DNA from 3 places in the Bradyrhizobium sp. FW305-F6 genome. Region 3 is predicted to be linked to each of the others. Evidence: predicted binding sites of a transcription regulator. Region 3 holds the regulator's gene; each other region holds the start of a gene.

Region 1 (5,098 bases), on a different contig from region 3:
TCGATCGAGCCGGAGACCCTCGCCACCTGTGCCAGCGCCGAGCCGACGGCGGACAGGCGCGCCTCGATCCGCTCCACGGCGGCGACGAGCTCGGAGATGTGGCTGACCGCGGTATCGACGGCGCTGCGTGACTGCGCGATCTCGCCGACCGCGGCGGACGTGGTCGTCTGCACCGCTTGCGAGGCGTTGGCGATGTCGTGGTTGGCCGAGACCATCGTCTCGGCCGTCTTCTGGAGGTGGTGGAATCGTTCCGACTGGCTCGCGACGCGGTTCGCGACGTCCTGGACGTTGCCGGCGATGTCGGCGAGCTCGACGCCGAGGCCGCCGATGCGGTCGGCGAGCTGGTCGATCAGCCGTTCGGCGAGCGTCCTGCTCGATGCGGTGTCCAATACTGCAAGCTGTGCGGCGGACATGTCTTGGGCTTCCTCCCGTCAGAGCCGTTCGCCGGCCCCCCGCGGCATTCGCATTCCATTTGCGACTTAGAGGATGATTCGCCGCCGCCGTCTTGCCTGAGCGTGCACTACAGTTTGTAGGCGGTGCGGAATCCGCCCCAGTGCCGGCCCTGCACGCGGATCGGGACGTCGATCTCGCGCATCATCACGGTGTTGCCGTTGCCCATGTCGCGCGCATAGCTCTGGACCAGGTACGAGCGCAGGTTGCGGGCGGCAGCCAGCCCCGCCGGATCGTTGAAGATGCGCCGGTTGCGGCTGTTGGCTGTGTTCCAGGCGACGTCGCCCGGCCGCTGCGGATGCGAATAGATCTTGTTGTGAACCGGCAGGAAGCCGTTGCGGTCGACCATGGCGCAGAACGCCAGGCGTTTGTCCTTGGCCAGGAAGGCTTCCTGGAACGGCGGCAGCGCGCGGTCGGCCCAGTCCAGATACTTCGTGCGATATTGCTGCGGATCGGTTCCGGCAATTTCCACATAGTCCGTGTCGAACAGATCCTCCAGCTTGACCTCGCCGCGCGCGACCGCCTGCTCGAAGATCTTCGTCAGCGCAGTGCCCGCCTCCATGGCGCGGGTGACGGACTCGGTGTTCTCCTCATGGATCGACCAGAGCTTGTCCTCGATCCTTTCGTTGAGCGCGGCGGTGGCACCAACGAATTGCGTACGAGCGCCGGCCTTGGATTGCTCGACCACGCGCAGGCGGCAGGCCCCGATGTCCTCCAGGCTGCCCTCGATCGTCGCCTGTGGTGCAAGCCGGCCGGCATCCGCGCCGCCGATCAGCACGCCGTCCATCGCGATCTCATAGACCGGCATCACGCCGCGCGCGGTCTCGAACTTGAGGTGGCAGGGCAGCCGCTCGGTCTTGCGGCGGTCGTCGTGCTCGCTCTGGCGCAGCAGTACCGCGCAACGCGATTTCAGCTTCCGGGCGAACGTGGTGACGGCCCGGCCGGCATTGGCGACACTCTCGCCATGGGTTTCGGCCGCCTTGGTCGCCGCGTCGATCTCGGCCGCGCTCTCGCCGACCGAGACGATGAACTCCGAGGCGCTGGCGGCATTGCCGGAGACTTCGCTGGTCGTGGCGTTCTGCTCGGCGACCGCGCCGTTGACGGTGTCGAATACCGGGCGGATCGCCTCGATCGCCTGCGAAATGCGATGCACGGCGTCGGCGGAGCCGGCGGCGTCGCGCTGCAGCGCGTCGATCTTCTTCGTGATCTCTTCGGTCGCGCTCTGGGTCTGCACCGCGAGCGCCTTGACCTCGGTGGCGACGACCGCAAAGCCCCTTCCTGCAGCGCCGGCGCGCGCGGCCTCGATGGTCGAGTTGAGCGCGAGCAGCGTGGTCTGCCGCGCGATCTGCGCGATCAGATTGACGACATTGCCGATGGCCGCCGACGACTCGCGCAGGCGGTCGACATTGGCGCGGGCTTCGCGCGCAGCGGCGCTGGCTTCGTCGGCGAGCTTGCCGGCTTCCCGCACTTGCGCCCCGATGCCATGCGCGGACTGGGTGAACTTGTCGGCGGCATGGGCAAAGGTGGAGGCGGTCGATTGCGCCGCGTTGGTCCGGCCGGTCAGGGCGTCGGTGCGGTCGCGGATGGCGGCAAGCGTCGCCGCGGTCGCCTCGGCACCGCCGGCCACCGAATTTGCGGCGCGTTCCAGCTGCCGGATCATGGCGCCGAGTTCGAGTTCCAGCAGTTCCAGGATTTCCCGGGCAGAGTCGCCCTCGGCAGCCGGGGCAGGGGCGGGATCGACCGGTGCCTGCGCAGCCGGGGGGGGTACCACCGGCGCGGCCGTATCCGGCAGACGCTTCCAAAACATTGCGAAGGCCATCAGGTCACTCTTGTCGGGGATCGGATTGAGGCTATTTTCGCAAGTCGGAATGAAGTCAGGGTTAACGGAGCCTCACTTCTGGGCAGGGAGCCCTACGTGGTTACCCTAAAGTATGAGACAGGCCCTTTCATTCCCCGGGGTTGGCAGCCTATAACGCCGCGCTCCCATTCTCGCTGGCGGACGATTCCCTGAGAACACCAAGAGACCACGCATGGCCGGACATTCCCAATTCAAGAACATCATGCACCGCAAGGGGCGGCAGGATGCCCAGAAGTCGAAACTGTTCGGCAAGCTGGCGCGGGAAATCACCGTCGCCGCCAAGCTCGGCACGCCCGACCCCACCATGAACCCGCGCCTGCGCGCCGCCGTGATCGCCGCGCGGCAGGAGAACATGCCGAAGGACAATATCGAGCGCGCCATCAAGAAGGCGCTCGGCAGCGACGGCGAGAATTATGACGAGATCCGCTACGAGGGCTACGGCCCCGGCGGCGTCGCCGTCATCGTCGAGGCGCTGACCGACAACCGCAACCGCGCCGCGTCCGACATCCGTTCCTTCTTCACCAAGTCCGGCGGCAATCTCGGCGAAACCGGCTCGGTCTCCTTCATGTTCGACCGCACGGGCGTCATCGAATACGACCGCAGCGTCGCCTCCGACGATGCCGTGCTGGATGCGGCGATCGAGGCCGGCGCCGACGACGTGGTGTCCGGCGAGAGCGGCCACGAGATCTACGCCTCGACCGAAAGCTATCGCGACGTCGCCAAGGCGCTGGAGGCCAAGTTCGGTGAGCCGCGCAAGGCCGCGCTGATCTGGAAGCCGCAAAACACGGTCGCTGTCGACGACGAGACCGGCGAGAAGCTTCTCAAGCTGATGGATTTGCTCAACGAGCATGACGACGTGCAGCAGGTCTACGCCAATTTCGAGATATCGGACGCGCTGATGGCGAAGATGGGCGGCTGACGCCGGTAGCCCCGCATTCTGCTGTCGTCGCCCGGCTTGACCGGGCGACCCAGTATTCCAGAGACGTCAGAGGGATGCGGACAAGCCGCGGCGTACTGGATACCCCGCATTCGCGGGGTATGACGGCGTGCCTTTGTTGCGAGCAGCGCCCGCCCACTTCCCCTGTTACTTCCGTTCTGTTTCTGTTTCCCTCAGTCCGGCCAGCCGCTATCACTGGCCCATGACTGCTCTCCCGATTCGTGGCCCCGTTCGCATCATCGGCATCGACCCCGGCCTGCGCCGCACCGGCTGGGGTGTGATCGAGGCCGAGGGCAACCGGCTGATCTACGTCGCCTGCGGTTCGGTGGAGCCGCCGGACGATTTGCCGCTGTCGAGCCGCCTGCTCGCGATCCATGAGGGGCTCGCGGCCGTTCTTTCCAACCACCAGCCGATGGAAGCTGCGGTCGAGCAGACCTTCGTCAACAAAGACGGCGTTGCCACGCTGAAACTCGGACAGGCCCGCGGCGTCGCCATGCTGGCGCCCGCAATGTTCGGCATCTCTGTCGCCGAATACGCGCCGAACCAGGTCAAGAAGACGGTGGTCGGCGCCGGTCACGCCGACAAGCAACAGATCGCGATGATGCTGAAGATCCTGCTGCCCAAGGCCGAGCCCCCGTCCGCGGACGCCGCCGATGCGCTCGCCATCGCCATCACCCACGCCCATCATCGCCAGAGCACCGCGCTGCGGCTGAAGGTGGTGGGAATATGATTGATCGTCACGCGTCCTCGCCGTCATGCCCGGGCTTGTCCCGGGCATCTACGTTCTTTCTTGTCGGCGTCGAAGGCGTGGATGGCCGGGTCAAGCCCGGCCATGACGATGGAGAAGTCTCTGCCGCGACTGAGGTCTTGCTATGATCGGCAAGCTCAAGGGCCTGATCGATTCCTACGGCGAGGATTTCGTCATCCTCGACGTCGGCGGGGTCGGCTACCAGGTGCATTGCTCCTCGCGCACCCTGCAGCATCTGCCCTCGCCCGGCGAAGCCGCCGTGCTGTCGATCGAGACCTATGTCCGCGAGGACCAGATAAAACTGTTCGGCTTTCGCACCGATCAGGAGCGCGAATGGTTTCGCCTGCTCCAGACCGTGCAGGGCGTTGGCGCCAAGGTCGCGCTCGCCGTGCTCGGCACGCTCGCGCCGGCCGATCTCGCCAATGCCATTGCGTTGCGCGACAAGGCTGCGGTGGCGCGGACGCCCGGCGTCGGCCCCAAGGTCGCCGAGCGCATCGTCACCGAGTTGAAGGACAAGGCGCCGACCTTTGCTAACGTCGATCCCGCCGTCGTGCATCTCGCCGGCGCCGTCGACGAGCAGCGCGCGCCGCGGCCAGTTGCCGATGCGATCTCCGCGCTGGTCAATCTCGGCTACGGCCAACCGCAAGCCGCCGCCGCGATCGCATCGGCCTCGCGTAGCGCAGGTGAGGGCGCCGAGACGGCGCAGCTCATCCGGCTCGGTCTAAAGGAGCTCGCGAAGTGAGCGATCCCAAGGCCAGCCGCATGGTCTCGCCCGAGCGCCGCAGCGACGACGTCGGCGACACCGCGCTGCGGCCGCAATCGCTGTCCGACTTCGTCGGCCAGGCGCAGGCGCGCAAGAACCTCTCGATCTTCATCGAGGCGGCGCGCAAGCGCGGCGAGGCGCTGGACCATGTGCTGTTCGTCGGTCCCCCCGGCCTCGGCAAGACCACGCTGGCGCAGATCGTGGCGAAGGAGCTCGGCGTCGGCTTCCGCGCCACCTCGGGCCCTGTCATCGCCAAGGCCGGCGATCTCGCAGCGCTCCTCACCAATCTCGAAGAGCGCGACGTCCTCTTCATCGACGAGATCCATCGCCTCAGCCCCGCGG
Region 2 (5,098 bases), on a different contig from region 3:
CTCGAGGGGCTCGACGACCTCGCCGGCGTCTGCGACCCCGGCACCCGTGTGGTCGTGATCGGCAATCCCCATGACACTGCGCCCTATCGCGAGCTGGTGCGCCGCGGTGTCAACGACTACGTGGTCGGACCGGTCGAGACCCTCGACGTGGTCCGCTCCATCTGCAGCCTGTTTTCGGCCTCCGAGGCCATCATCACCGGCCGCGTCATCGCCGTGGTCGGCGCCAAGGGCGGCGTCGGCGCGTCCACCGTCGCGCATAACCTGGCCTGGACCATCGCCCGCGACCTCGCGCTCGATTCCGTCGTGATCGATCTCGACCTCGCCTTCGGCACAGCGGGCCTCGACTACAACCAGGATCCGGTGCAGGGCATTGCCAACGCGGTGCTGTCGCAGGACCGGCCGGACACGGCGCTGATGGAGCGCCTGCTCGCCAAATGCACCGATCGCCTCAGCCTCCTGGCGGCGCCTGCCACCCTTGACCGGGTCTACGATTTCGGCGCCGAAGCCTTTGACGCGGTGTTCGACACGCTGCGCATGACGACGCCCTGCATCGTGCTCGACGTTCCCCATCAATGGTCCGGCTGGACGCGACGCGCGCTCGTCAATGCCGACGACATCGTGATCGTGGCCGAGCCCGATCTCGCCAATCTGCGCAACACCAAGAACATGCTGACCGTGCTGAAAGCGGCGCGGCCGAACGACCGCCCGCCGCTGTACTGCCTCAACCAGGTCGGCATGCCCAAGCGCGCGGAGATCGAGGTCAAGGCCTTCGCCAAGACCATGGAGAGCCAGCCGATCGCGGCGATCCCGTTCGATTCGAAACTGTTCTCGACCGCAGCCAATAACGGCCAGATGATCGCGGAGGTCTCCAAGTCCCACCGCACCACGCTGCTGTTTCAGGACATGGCGAACCGCCTCGCCGGCCGCGGCGAGGTGAAGAAGCCGAGGCGCTCGCTGCTCGAGCCGTTGTTGAAGAAGCTGAAGGGCAGGTCCGGACGCGGCTCGGCCCCGCATCGCAAGGCTTCGTAAGCGAACATCGAGAGAGGCGGATTATCGGTCCGCCCGCTGCTGCTTCTTCGCCAGCAGCTGCCGCAGCGCTGCGACCTTGGCCGCGGCCTGATCGGGTGGCAGATCGGCTTTCACGAGGATCTCGGCCTCGGCCTCGCGGCCCTGCAAGCCCAGCACCAGCGCGAAATTGGCGCGGACCCGCGCATCGTTCTGATTGCGCTGATGAGCGCGGCCGAGCACCTGTTCGGCCTTCGACAGATTGTTTTGCAGCATATAGGACAGTCCGAGATTGGACAGCACGGCGGGCTCGTCCGGCACGATCTTCAACGCCGCGGCGTAGTATTGCTGTGCCTCCTCGTTGCGGCCGAGCTGATCGAGCGCTGCGCCCTGTGCCGACAGGATTCGCCAATCGGGATCATTGGGCGAATGGGCGCGGCCGAGGACGTCGAAAGCCTGCTGGAAATTGCCGTTGTCGGCGAGCGCGCGACCATAGCCGGCGAGCAGCGCCTTGTTGCTGGGATGGGCGAGCACGGCCTGCTCGAGCACCGCGACCGCCTGCGCGCGCTGCCCGGTCTCGCGCAGAGCCTTGCCATATTCGATCGCGACTGCGGGATCGCTGGGCCTGGCGCGGTAGCGCTCACGCAAGGCGTCCATGTTCGACCTTGCCTCGGCCTTCGCGTCGACCCTGGTCGCCGCTTCCCGCTTGCTGCCAAGCGCACCGGTGACATCCTCGATGCCCGCGGTCTGACAGCCGCCGAGGGCGAGGATCAGGACTGCGGAACACAGATATCCCGCCGGCGGAAAGGCGAGAGACAAACGCTTGGACATACTCTGATCACTCGGCAACTGATCAGAGATGCTTACCGATTAACGCTAAAGTCCCGTTAAGGACGCGGGCGCGCTTGCGTTCAGTCGACGAATTCGGCGCCGAACTCGCAGCCGATGCGCCAGCGCAGACGGCATTGGCGGGAGTAATCCGGCGCGAAAATGATGGTGAACTGCGGCGGCACTTCCAGGAATTCCGCAACCACCTTCACGCCGCCATCCGAAATATCAGTGATCGTGCAGTCCCGCGGCAGCGAGCCCGCGCCAAAATGGATCTTGGCGAGCCGGCTACACACCCGACGTTCGCTTCTCCGGCGATTTACCAGCATTTGAACTGTTTACCCATCAGACCACGGCCCATCCCGCAGGCAAGGAGTAACGGACATTCGTTGGGATGTGCTGAGCAGAGAGGGTGGTATTCGAGACGTAGTCTCGGCGTCCCGTTTAGGCCGGGTTAGGAGTTGCGTTCCTTCGAGGATCGTTCCCGTATTGTTCTTGCGCCGGCGGCCGCGCTCTGCTACCCCTAATTGCGCGAGAGGGCAGGCTGGTTTGAGCATGGTTCAGCGGGTTTCTACCGTCGCCTTTGAGGGGATCGAGGCCCGCGCGGTCGACGTGCAGGTGCAAGTCGCGCCCGGCCTGCCGGCCTTCGCCATCGTCGGCCTGCCTGACAAGGCGGTGTCGGAGGCGCGCGAGCGGGTGCGTGCGGCGCTGATCGCCTCGGGGCTGGCGCTGCCGGCGCGGCGAATCATCGTCAACCTGGCGCCGGCCGACCTGCCCAAGGAAGGCAGCCATTACGACCTGCCGATCGCGCTCGGGCTGATGGCGGCGATCGGGGCGATCCCGCCTGATGCGCTGACCGGCTTCACCGTGCTCGGCGAGCTCGGCCTCGACGGCTCGATCGCACCGGTGGCCGGCGTTCTTCCCGCCGCGATCGGCGCCAACGCGCGCGAGGAGGGGCTGATCTGCCCGGCGGCGTGCGGCTCCGAGGCGGCCTGGGCGAGCCCCGACATCCAGATCGTCGCCGCACACTCGCTGATCCAGATCGCCAACCATTTCAAGGGCACGCAGGTGCTGTCGCGGCCCACGCCAAAGGTGCACGAGGCCGCAGCCTCGACGCTCGACCTGCGCGACATCAAGGGCCAGGAAAGCGCCAAGCGCGCGCTGGAGATCGCGGCTGCCGGCGGGCATCATTTGCTCATGATCGGCGCGCCGGGCGCGGGCAAATCGATGCTGGCGGCGCGGCTGCCCTCGATCCTGCCGCCCCTGTCGCCGGGCGAGCTGCTCGAGGTCTCCATGATCGCCTCGGTCGCTGGCGAGATCGAAGGCGGTGCGCTGACGGCGCGGCGGCCGTTCCGCTCGCCGCATCATTCCGCCAGCATGGCTGCGCTGACCGGCGGCGGCATGCGCGCCAAGCCCGGCGAGATCTCGCTGGCGCATCAGGGCGTGCTGTTCCTCGACGAGCTGCCGGAATTCGATCCGCGCGTGCTGGATTCGCTGCGCCAGCCGCTGGAGAACGGCGAGGTCGCGGTGTCGCGCGCCAATCACCGCGTCACCTACCCGGCCCGCTTCATGCTGGTCGCGGCGATGAATCCCTGCCGCTGCGGCAACGCGTTCGAGCCCGGCTATGCCTGCAAGCGCGGCCGCATCGACCGCTGCACCGGCGACTATCAGGCGCGCATCTCCGGTCCCCTGATGGACCGCATCGACCTGCGCATCGAGGTGCCGGCCGTGACCGCGGCCGACCTGATCCTGCCGCCGCCGGCGGAAGGATCGGCCGAGGTCGCCGCGCGTGTCGCGGCGGCGCGCGACATCCAGCTCGCCCGCTATGCGGATGCGGGCCTGCCGAATGTCCGCACCAATGCCGAGGCGCCCGCCTCCGTGCTGGAGGAGGTCGCAAAGCCGGATGCGCAAGGACAGAAGCTGCTGCGCGATGCCGCCGAGACCATGCGGCTGTCGGCGCGCGGCTATCACCGTGTGCTGCGGGTGGCGCGCACGCTGGCCGACCTCGATCATTCCGACAAGATCGGCCGGCTGCATCTGGCCGAAGCGCTGTCCTACCGCGCACTCGCGGAGGATGTGCGGCAGATGGCGTGAACGCGCCTCGCATCAACCCGGTGGTAACGAGTTTCCTTTACGCTCTGCAAACCATAAGGCCCAGCGCGTTTCGGTCACGAGTTCCCAAGGGCCCGGCGAGTACAGCGTCATGTTGCGTTTCAAGTTCCTGGCTTCGGTCGTTCCCCTGCTGGCGGCTGCGGTGTTTGCCCGCGCAGAGGTCGGATCGGTCTCGCATCCCTGCATCGCGGTGGGCGACACGTCGGTCGAGCTCACCTCCCGGTTCTGGACCGCCGGCGTGCATGTCGCCTTCACCGACGATCCGACGCGGGCCACGGTGCGGGTCCAGATCACGGACAATGCCGACGCTGCGGACTTCACCGTGGTGGACGACGGCCCCGGTTCCGAGGCGGAGTCCTGCCAGGCCAATCCGTCGACGCGCCTGGTCTCGATTGCCGCCCAGCCCGTCGACGGCGGCGAGGTGATCTATCTCTCCAGCGAAGGGCCGGCGGATTACCGCATCCATGTGCGCTCGAAGACGTTCTCGCCGCGCGAGGCGGCGGCGCTGATCGTCGGCGCCCGTGGCGGCCATGGCAGCTTCAAGGCGGCTTCGCTTTAAGCCGTTAACACCCCGTCAACCCTGTTTGGAGCCGAGGCCAACGCCTCAAACTGTTCGCAAGGTCGAGACGACATCGTCGCACGCGGCGGCGGGGTTTCAGGCAAGGGCGGTGACGATGGGTCGGACGTTCCGGATCAAGGTGCGCATGCGCCGCTTCAGGCGACAGCATCCGCGCATCGCCTTCGCGATCCGCTCCTTCATGATCTTCTCGGCGACGTTCGGCGGCGCCTATGGTTTCGTGTCCGGCAGCCGGTCCGACAATTCCGGCTACGATCCTCATACCTTTGCGATCGGCGCCAGCTTCCTGTTCGCGCTCGCCTGCCTCGGGCTCGCGACGCTAAGCATGCGGCTGCGCTTCATCAATAAGCGGCTCCGCAAGCTGGCCGCGCACAACGAGGCGTTGATCGACCGCAATTGGGAGCTGAAGGAGGCGGAGGAACGCGCCCGCAGCCTGTTCGAGCAGCAGGGCGATCTGATCGTGCTGCGCGATACGAGCGGCCGCATCACCTTCGCCAACGAGGCCTATTGCGCCCTCGCAGGACAGGCGCGCAGCGCGCTTGTCGGCACGCGCTTCGATTTCGACGTGCTGGAGCA
Region 3 (5,098 bases):
GACGGCTACGCGGTGCGCGCGGCCGACGCAGCCACGATCAATTCCAGGCTTAATGTGACCGGCGAGGTCGCAGCCGGCCGTCCGTTCGCCGGAACAGTCGGCCCCGGCGAAGCCGTGCGAATCTTCACCGGGGGCGTCATTCCCGACGGCGCCGACGCGGTGGTGATCCAGGAGGACACCGTCGCGGACGGCAGCGGCGTCACGATCAAGGAGGCCGCGATTCCCGGGAGGCACATCCGCCCCGCCGGCGTCGACTTTGCTGAAGGCGACGTGCTGCTGCGCAAGGGAACTCGTCTCACCGAGCGCGATCTCGCGCTCGCCGCCGCAATGAACCACCCGCACCTTGCCGTCTGCCGTCGTCCGAAGGTCGCGATCCTCGCCACCGGAGACGAACTCGTGACGCCCGGCACCAGGCCGGGACCCGGCCAGATCGTCTATTCCAACGGCTATGCCCTGCATGCGCTGGCGCGCAGCGAGGGCGCCGAGACCATCGACCTCGGCATTGCCGCCGACACGCTGGAATCCACGTCCGCGGGCATCCGCCGGGCCCGCGAGCGCGGTGCCGACATCCTGGTCACGACCGGCGGTGCGTCGGTCGGCGACCACGACCTGGTCCAGCAGGCGCTGAGAGACGAAGGCATCGCGATGGCGTTCTGGAAGATCGCGATTCGGCCGGGCAAGCCGATGATGCACGGACGGCTCGACGCCATGCGCGTGATCGGCCTGCCGGGCAATCCCGTCTCATCCTACGTGTGCGCCTTCCTGTTCATGGTGCCGCTGATTCGTGCGCTGTCGGGCCGCTCCAACATTCGTCATCAAAGAGAGCGCGCCGTGCTGGGCCGCGACCTCGGTGCCAACGACCAGCGCGAGGATTACCTGCGCGCACGCCTGGAGCTGCGCGAGGACGGCACACCCGTCGCCGTCCCCGTCAATCATCAGGACTCTTCGCTGCTTGCGAATCTCGCTGCGGCACAGGTACTTCTCGTGCGCGCACCATTCGCGCCGAAGGCTGAGGCCGGCACGCCTTGCGAGGTGCTGCGGCTTCCGGTCTGAGCTCCGGGCCCGCACGTATTCCGCGAGCCTCGCCCCGTTCACCGTAAATTAAGCAGTTGCGGAACACATATCGAACATATAGGGTCCGTTCATGATTTGTTTCGAGGATGTAGCGGCTTATTGCCGAATTCATCGTCTCGGAATCGAACGACATCAACCGGGGGACTTAGGTCGAGATGTTGACGCGCAAACAATACGAGCTTCTGCGGTTCATCAGCGAGCGTCTGAAGGAAAGCGGCGTGCCGCCGTCCTTCGACGAGATGAAGGATGCGCTCGACCTGCGCTCGAAGTCGGGCATTCATCGCCTGATCACGGCGCTCGAGGAGCGCGGCTTCATCCGCCGCCTCCCCAACCGCGCCCGTGCCATCGAGGTGATCAAGCTGCCCGAGCTCCAGGCCGCCGCCGGCAATCGCCGCGGCTTCACCCCGAGCGTCATCGAGGGCAATCTCGGCAAGGTGCGCGCGAGCTCCAGCCCGCCCGCGGACGAGGGTGAACGGCCCGTAGCGGTGCCGGTGATGGGTCGCATCGCGGCCGGCACGCCCATCGAGGCGTTGCAGACCCGCAGCCACACCATCAGCGTGCCGCCCGACATGCTCGGCTCGGGCGAGCATTATGCGCTCGAGGTGCGCGGCGATTCGATGGTCGAGGCCGGCATCCTCGACGGCGACATGGCGCTGATCCAGCGCAACGAGAGCGCCGATACCGGCGACATCGTGGTCGCGCTGATCGACGACGAGGAGGCCACGCTCAAGCGCTTCCGCCGCCGCGGCGCCTCGATCGCGCTCGAGCCTGCCAATGCCGCCTACGAGGTGCGCATCCTGCCGCCGAACCGCGTGAAGATTCAGGGCAAGCTGATCGGGCTCTATCGAAAGTACTGAGCTTATCGAGCACGCCGCGCGCTTTCGACCGGCACCCTCGCTCCAAGATTGGAGCGGACGCTTCGTCCGCTTCGGCTGGATGGTCCCTCTGGTTCTGCGCTGACTGTCCGGCCCCTCCTTCTGCGCGACTTCCTGGTTCGCAAGCGCAGGCGTGCAGTCATTTCGCGCCAACCATCCGAGTTGATGCCGGCCGTCGCTGATCCGCGCTGCCGAATGCATCGACGCGCAGTTTGTTCCTAATCGCGCCGAGAAAGATAATGTGATCGCGTGCTGCGGACGCGAGCCGCAGATTTGCCCATAACCAAGCAGAGCGTCGCAGGCTCACTCTGAGAGAGGCCTGCGCCTCGAAGAGACGCGGGTCGCCATCTTCGCATGAGGAGCACCCGATGTGTGACTATAGCCTGCATGCCGTCGCGACACGCCCCGCCGAAGTCGGCGAGACGATCGTCACGACAACCTTCCGCGGCACCTCGACGCGCGGCTTCGCCTCCGCAGCCGATCTCTCCGTCGCGGTCTGCCTGCTGCCGGGAACGGAGCTCGCCTTCGCCGACAACGTCCGCTACGACAATCGCTGGATCTGGACGCGCACCGTCAACTCACGCGTCGGCAAGTTCGGCAAGATCGACCCGCACATTCCCGATCGGCATCACGATGCGATCGAATTCCCCGACGGCAGATACGTGCTGGTGACACAGCTCGTCGAAGGCCAGCGCGCAACCGTGCTGCAACTGCCAGTGACCCAGGCGGTGGGCGAACGCGAGCACAAGCCGCAGATCGTCGCCGACACGCGGTCCCCGATCGCACGCCAGCCGATCGGCTGATCGGTCGAGGCCCCCGGCGGATCGGTCGAGGGCCGGAAGTTGAAATGCCATCGCCGGCCGAGGCCGGCGAGATGGTATGGTTTGCGTCCTGCGCAGTCTCGCCGGACCGCCGCCCCGCATCGATCCTCAATCGTCAGCCTGCAAGTCGGTCTCCGATGGCGTTGCATCCCGGCTGCGCGGCGCGACCGTCCTCGGCGCAAGGTTGCCGTCGAAATCGCCTTCGCCGGCGCCTGCCGGCAGCCAGGGGCGACTGGCGCCTCTCGCCCTCACCGCCTGAACGGCAAAGCCGTCGCCACGCTGCGTCAACGCCAGCGCGCCTTGGCTCGCAAGACGCGGCCTGTCGACGACCATCGCCGCGCAATCGGGCGGCGCGGGACGCGCCGTCACCACCAGCGCCGCGCGGCTGCAATCGTCGGCCAGCGCGTCGATGCGCAGGGACAGCGCGACCAGCCGTCCGTCCGCGAGCGGCGTCACGCAGCCGGCCTCGTCACACGACACACCGTCGGCCAACGAGGTGCTGCCGGCATCGCGCGGATCGGCATCGGCCGCCAGCCACTGCTTGAGCAGGAAGCTGTCCTTGCTCGCGCGGATCACATGCAGTCGGCCGTCCCTGCCCCGCACGGCGACGCTGGCACCGTCCCCGGCAATCAGGACGTCTGGCTGCCGAACCGACAAGCCCCAGGCGATGGACACCAGCAGCACCAGGGCACCGCACCAGCGCAGGGGCGTTCGCAACAGCCCCATCACGATGATGCCGAGGCTCGCCGCGATCAGCGGCGCGATCCCGAACGTGGGGATGCGGCCGACCGCGCCCGGCAACGCCGCCACCCAGCGCGAGACCGCGACCATCCACTCGATGCCGATCCCCATCAGCCACCAGAACACGCCGTCGAGCCCGAAGGGCGCGGCGAGCAGTCCCAAAAGCCCGGCCGGCATCACCAGCGCCGAGACCACCGGCATCGCGCCGAGATTGGCGAGCACGCCGTAGGGCGTCACGCGATGGAAGTGGAAGGCGGCGTAGGGCGTGGTCGCAAGCCCCGCGATCAAGGAGGCCAGGAACAGCACCGCGATCTCGCGGCCGCCCCACAGCGCGATCCGCGCCGTCGCGGAATGATCGGGCGATGCGAGCAGATTCGGCATGCCGATCTGCACCAGGGCAACGAGACCGAGCGTGGCCGCAAACGACATCTGGAAGCTCGGGTGAACCAGCGCTTCGGGCGCGACCGCGAGCACGACAAGCGCGGCCACTGCCAGGGTGCGGAACGTGATGGCGCGGCGGTCGACCATCACCGCGATCAGCACCACGGCCGTCATGAAGAACGACCTTTGCGTCGCGACTTCCGCGCCAGACAGCAATAGGTAGAACGCAGCCGCCACCAGCGCCGCGGCCGCCGACCATTTCTTGATGGCGAAGCCGGCCGCCAGCCCCGGGATCAAGGCCAGCAGTGCGCGCACCGCGAAGAACACGACGCCGGCAACGACCGCCATGTGATAACCGGAAATCGAGAGCACGTGGCCGAGACCCGAGACGAACATCGCATCGTTGACGGGCGCGGTGATGGCATCGCGCCGGCCGGTGAGCAGCGCGGTCGCGATCGCGCGATTGTCGCCTTCGAGCGTTGCGCGGATGCGCGCGTCGATCGCATCGCGCAGGCCCTGCATGAAGGCGGTGTAGCGCAGCCGCAATCCGCCGGCATCCGGCGGCGTGGACGCCGTGATCGACCCCAGCACGAAGCCGGAGGCGCCGATGCCCTGGAAGAACATGTCGCGCGAGAAATCGTAGCTGCCGGGGCGCACCGGCGAGATCGGCGGCAGCAGCCGCGCCTTGAGCTGCACGAAGCTGCCGACCTCGGGCGCCGTGCCCTTGCGCACCGACAGGCGCACGCGCTCCAGCTTGACGTCGCTGCGCTGCGCCTCCATCGCGCTGACGCGCAGCACGAAGCGATCGGTGCGCTCGCGGATGTCGCGCGCTTCCACGAAGCCCGACAGCGACACCGCATAGAGCGGTTTTGCCAGCACGGGATGAGCGATGCGCGCCGTCTTCCAGGTCGCGACGGCAAAGCCGGCGGCGACCGCCGCGATCATGATGGCGGGCGCGAACAGCCGAGTCCGCCGCAACAAGGCTGCGCCGAGCAGAAGCGCGAGGGCGGTCGCGGCGACGACCCACAGCACCGGCTCGTGATCGGCGGCGAAGTAAAGCGCAATGCCGCTGCCGAAGGCGACCGGCACCCACGGCAGCAGGCGCCCGGGCCCGGCCTCGGCGCGGGCCCATTCGCGCAGCGCCTCGACAATTGTCGGCCAGACGCCGAGGCCGCTGGGCGCGAAGCCGCCCGCCGGTGCGGCGCG

Evidence for each region. Region 3 encodes LexA, which represses DNA repair genes until DNA is damaged. Its sites were predicted from a motif close to TGTTCNNNNTGTGTTCNG; they were not measured.
Region 1: ruvC (crossover junction endodeoxyribonuclease RuvC) is a predicted target of LexA. The motif match lies at 3,400-3,417, and genes of this name have one in related genera.
Region 2: AC3WLX_RS33290 (YifB family Mg chelatase-like AAA ATPase) is a predicted target of LexA. The motif match lies at 2,313-2,330, and genes of this name have one in related genera.

Annotation. Positions count from the first base shown of each region.
Region 1 covers NZ_JBYSYD010000002.1:1,166,846-1,171,943, reverse strand. Annotated here, with positions in the region: gene AC3WLX_RS16865 (methyl-accepting chemotaxis protein) at 1-413, opposite strand, end outside; gene AC3WLX_RS16860 (methyl-accepting chemotaxis protein) at 521-2,269, opposite strand; gene AC3WLX_RS16855 (YebC/PmpR family DNA-binding transcriptional regulator) at 2,481-3,227, shown strand; gene ruvC (crossover junction endodeoxyribonuclease RuvC) at 3,448-3,975, shown strand; gene ruvA (Holliday junction branch migration protein RuvA) at 4,118-4,735, shown strand; gene ruvB (Holliday junction branch migration DNA helicase RuvB) at 4,756-5,098, shown strand, end outside.
Region 2 covers NZ_JBYSYD010000008.1:109,007-114,104, reverse strand. Annotated here, with positions in the region: gene AC3WLX_RS33305 (CpaE/TadZ family protein) at 1-1,029, shown strand, start outside; gene AC3WLX_RS33300 (tetratricopeptide repeat protein) at 1,051-1,836, opposite strand; gene AC3WLX_RS33295 (PilZ domain-containing protein) at 1,917-2,162, opposite strand; gene AC3WLX_RS33290 (YifB family Mg chelatase-like AAA ATPase) at 2,389-3,927, shown strand; gene AC3WLX_RS33285 (hypothetical protein) at 4,037-4,504, shown strand; gene AC3WLX_RS33280 (PAS domain-containing hybrid sensor histidine kinase/response regulator) at 4,620-5,098, shown strand, end outside.
Region 3 covers NZ_JBYSYD010000001.1:21,485-26,582, reverse strand. Annotated here, with positions in the region: gene AC3WLX_RS00125 (molybdopterin molybdotransferase MoeA) at 1-1,053, shown strand, start outside; gene lexA (transcriptional repressor LexA) at 1,230-1,931, shown strand; gene AC3WLX_RS00115 (hypothetical protein) at 2,318-2,752, shown strand; gene AC3WLX_RS00110 (ComEC/Rec2 family competence protein) at 2,879-5,098, opposite strand, start outside.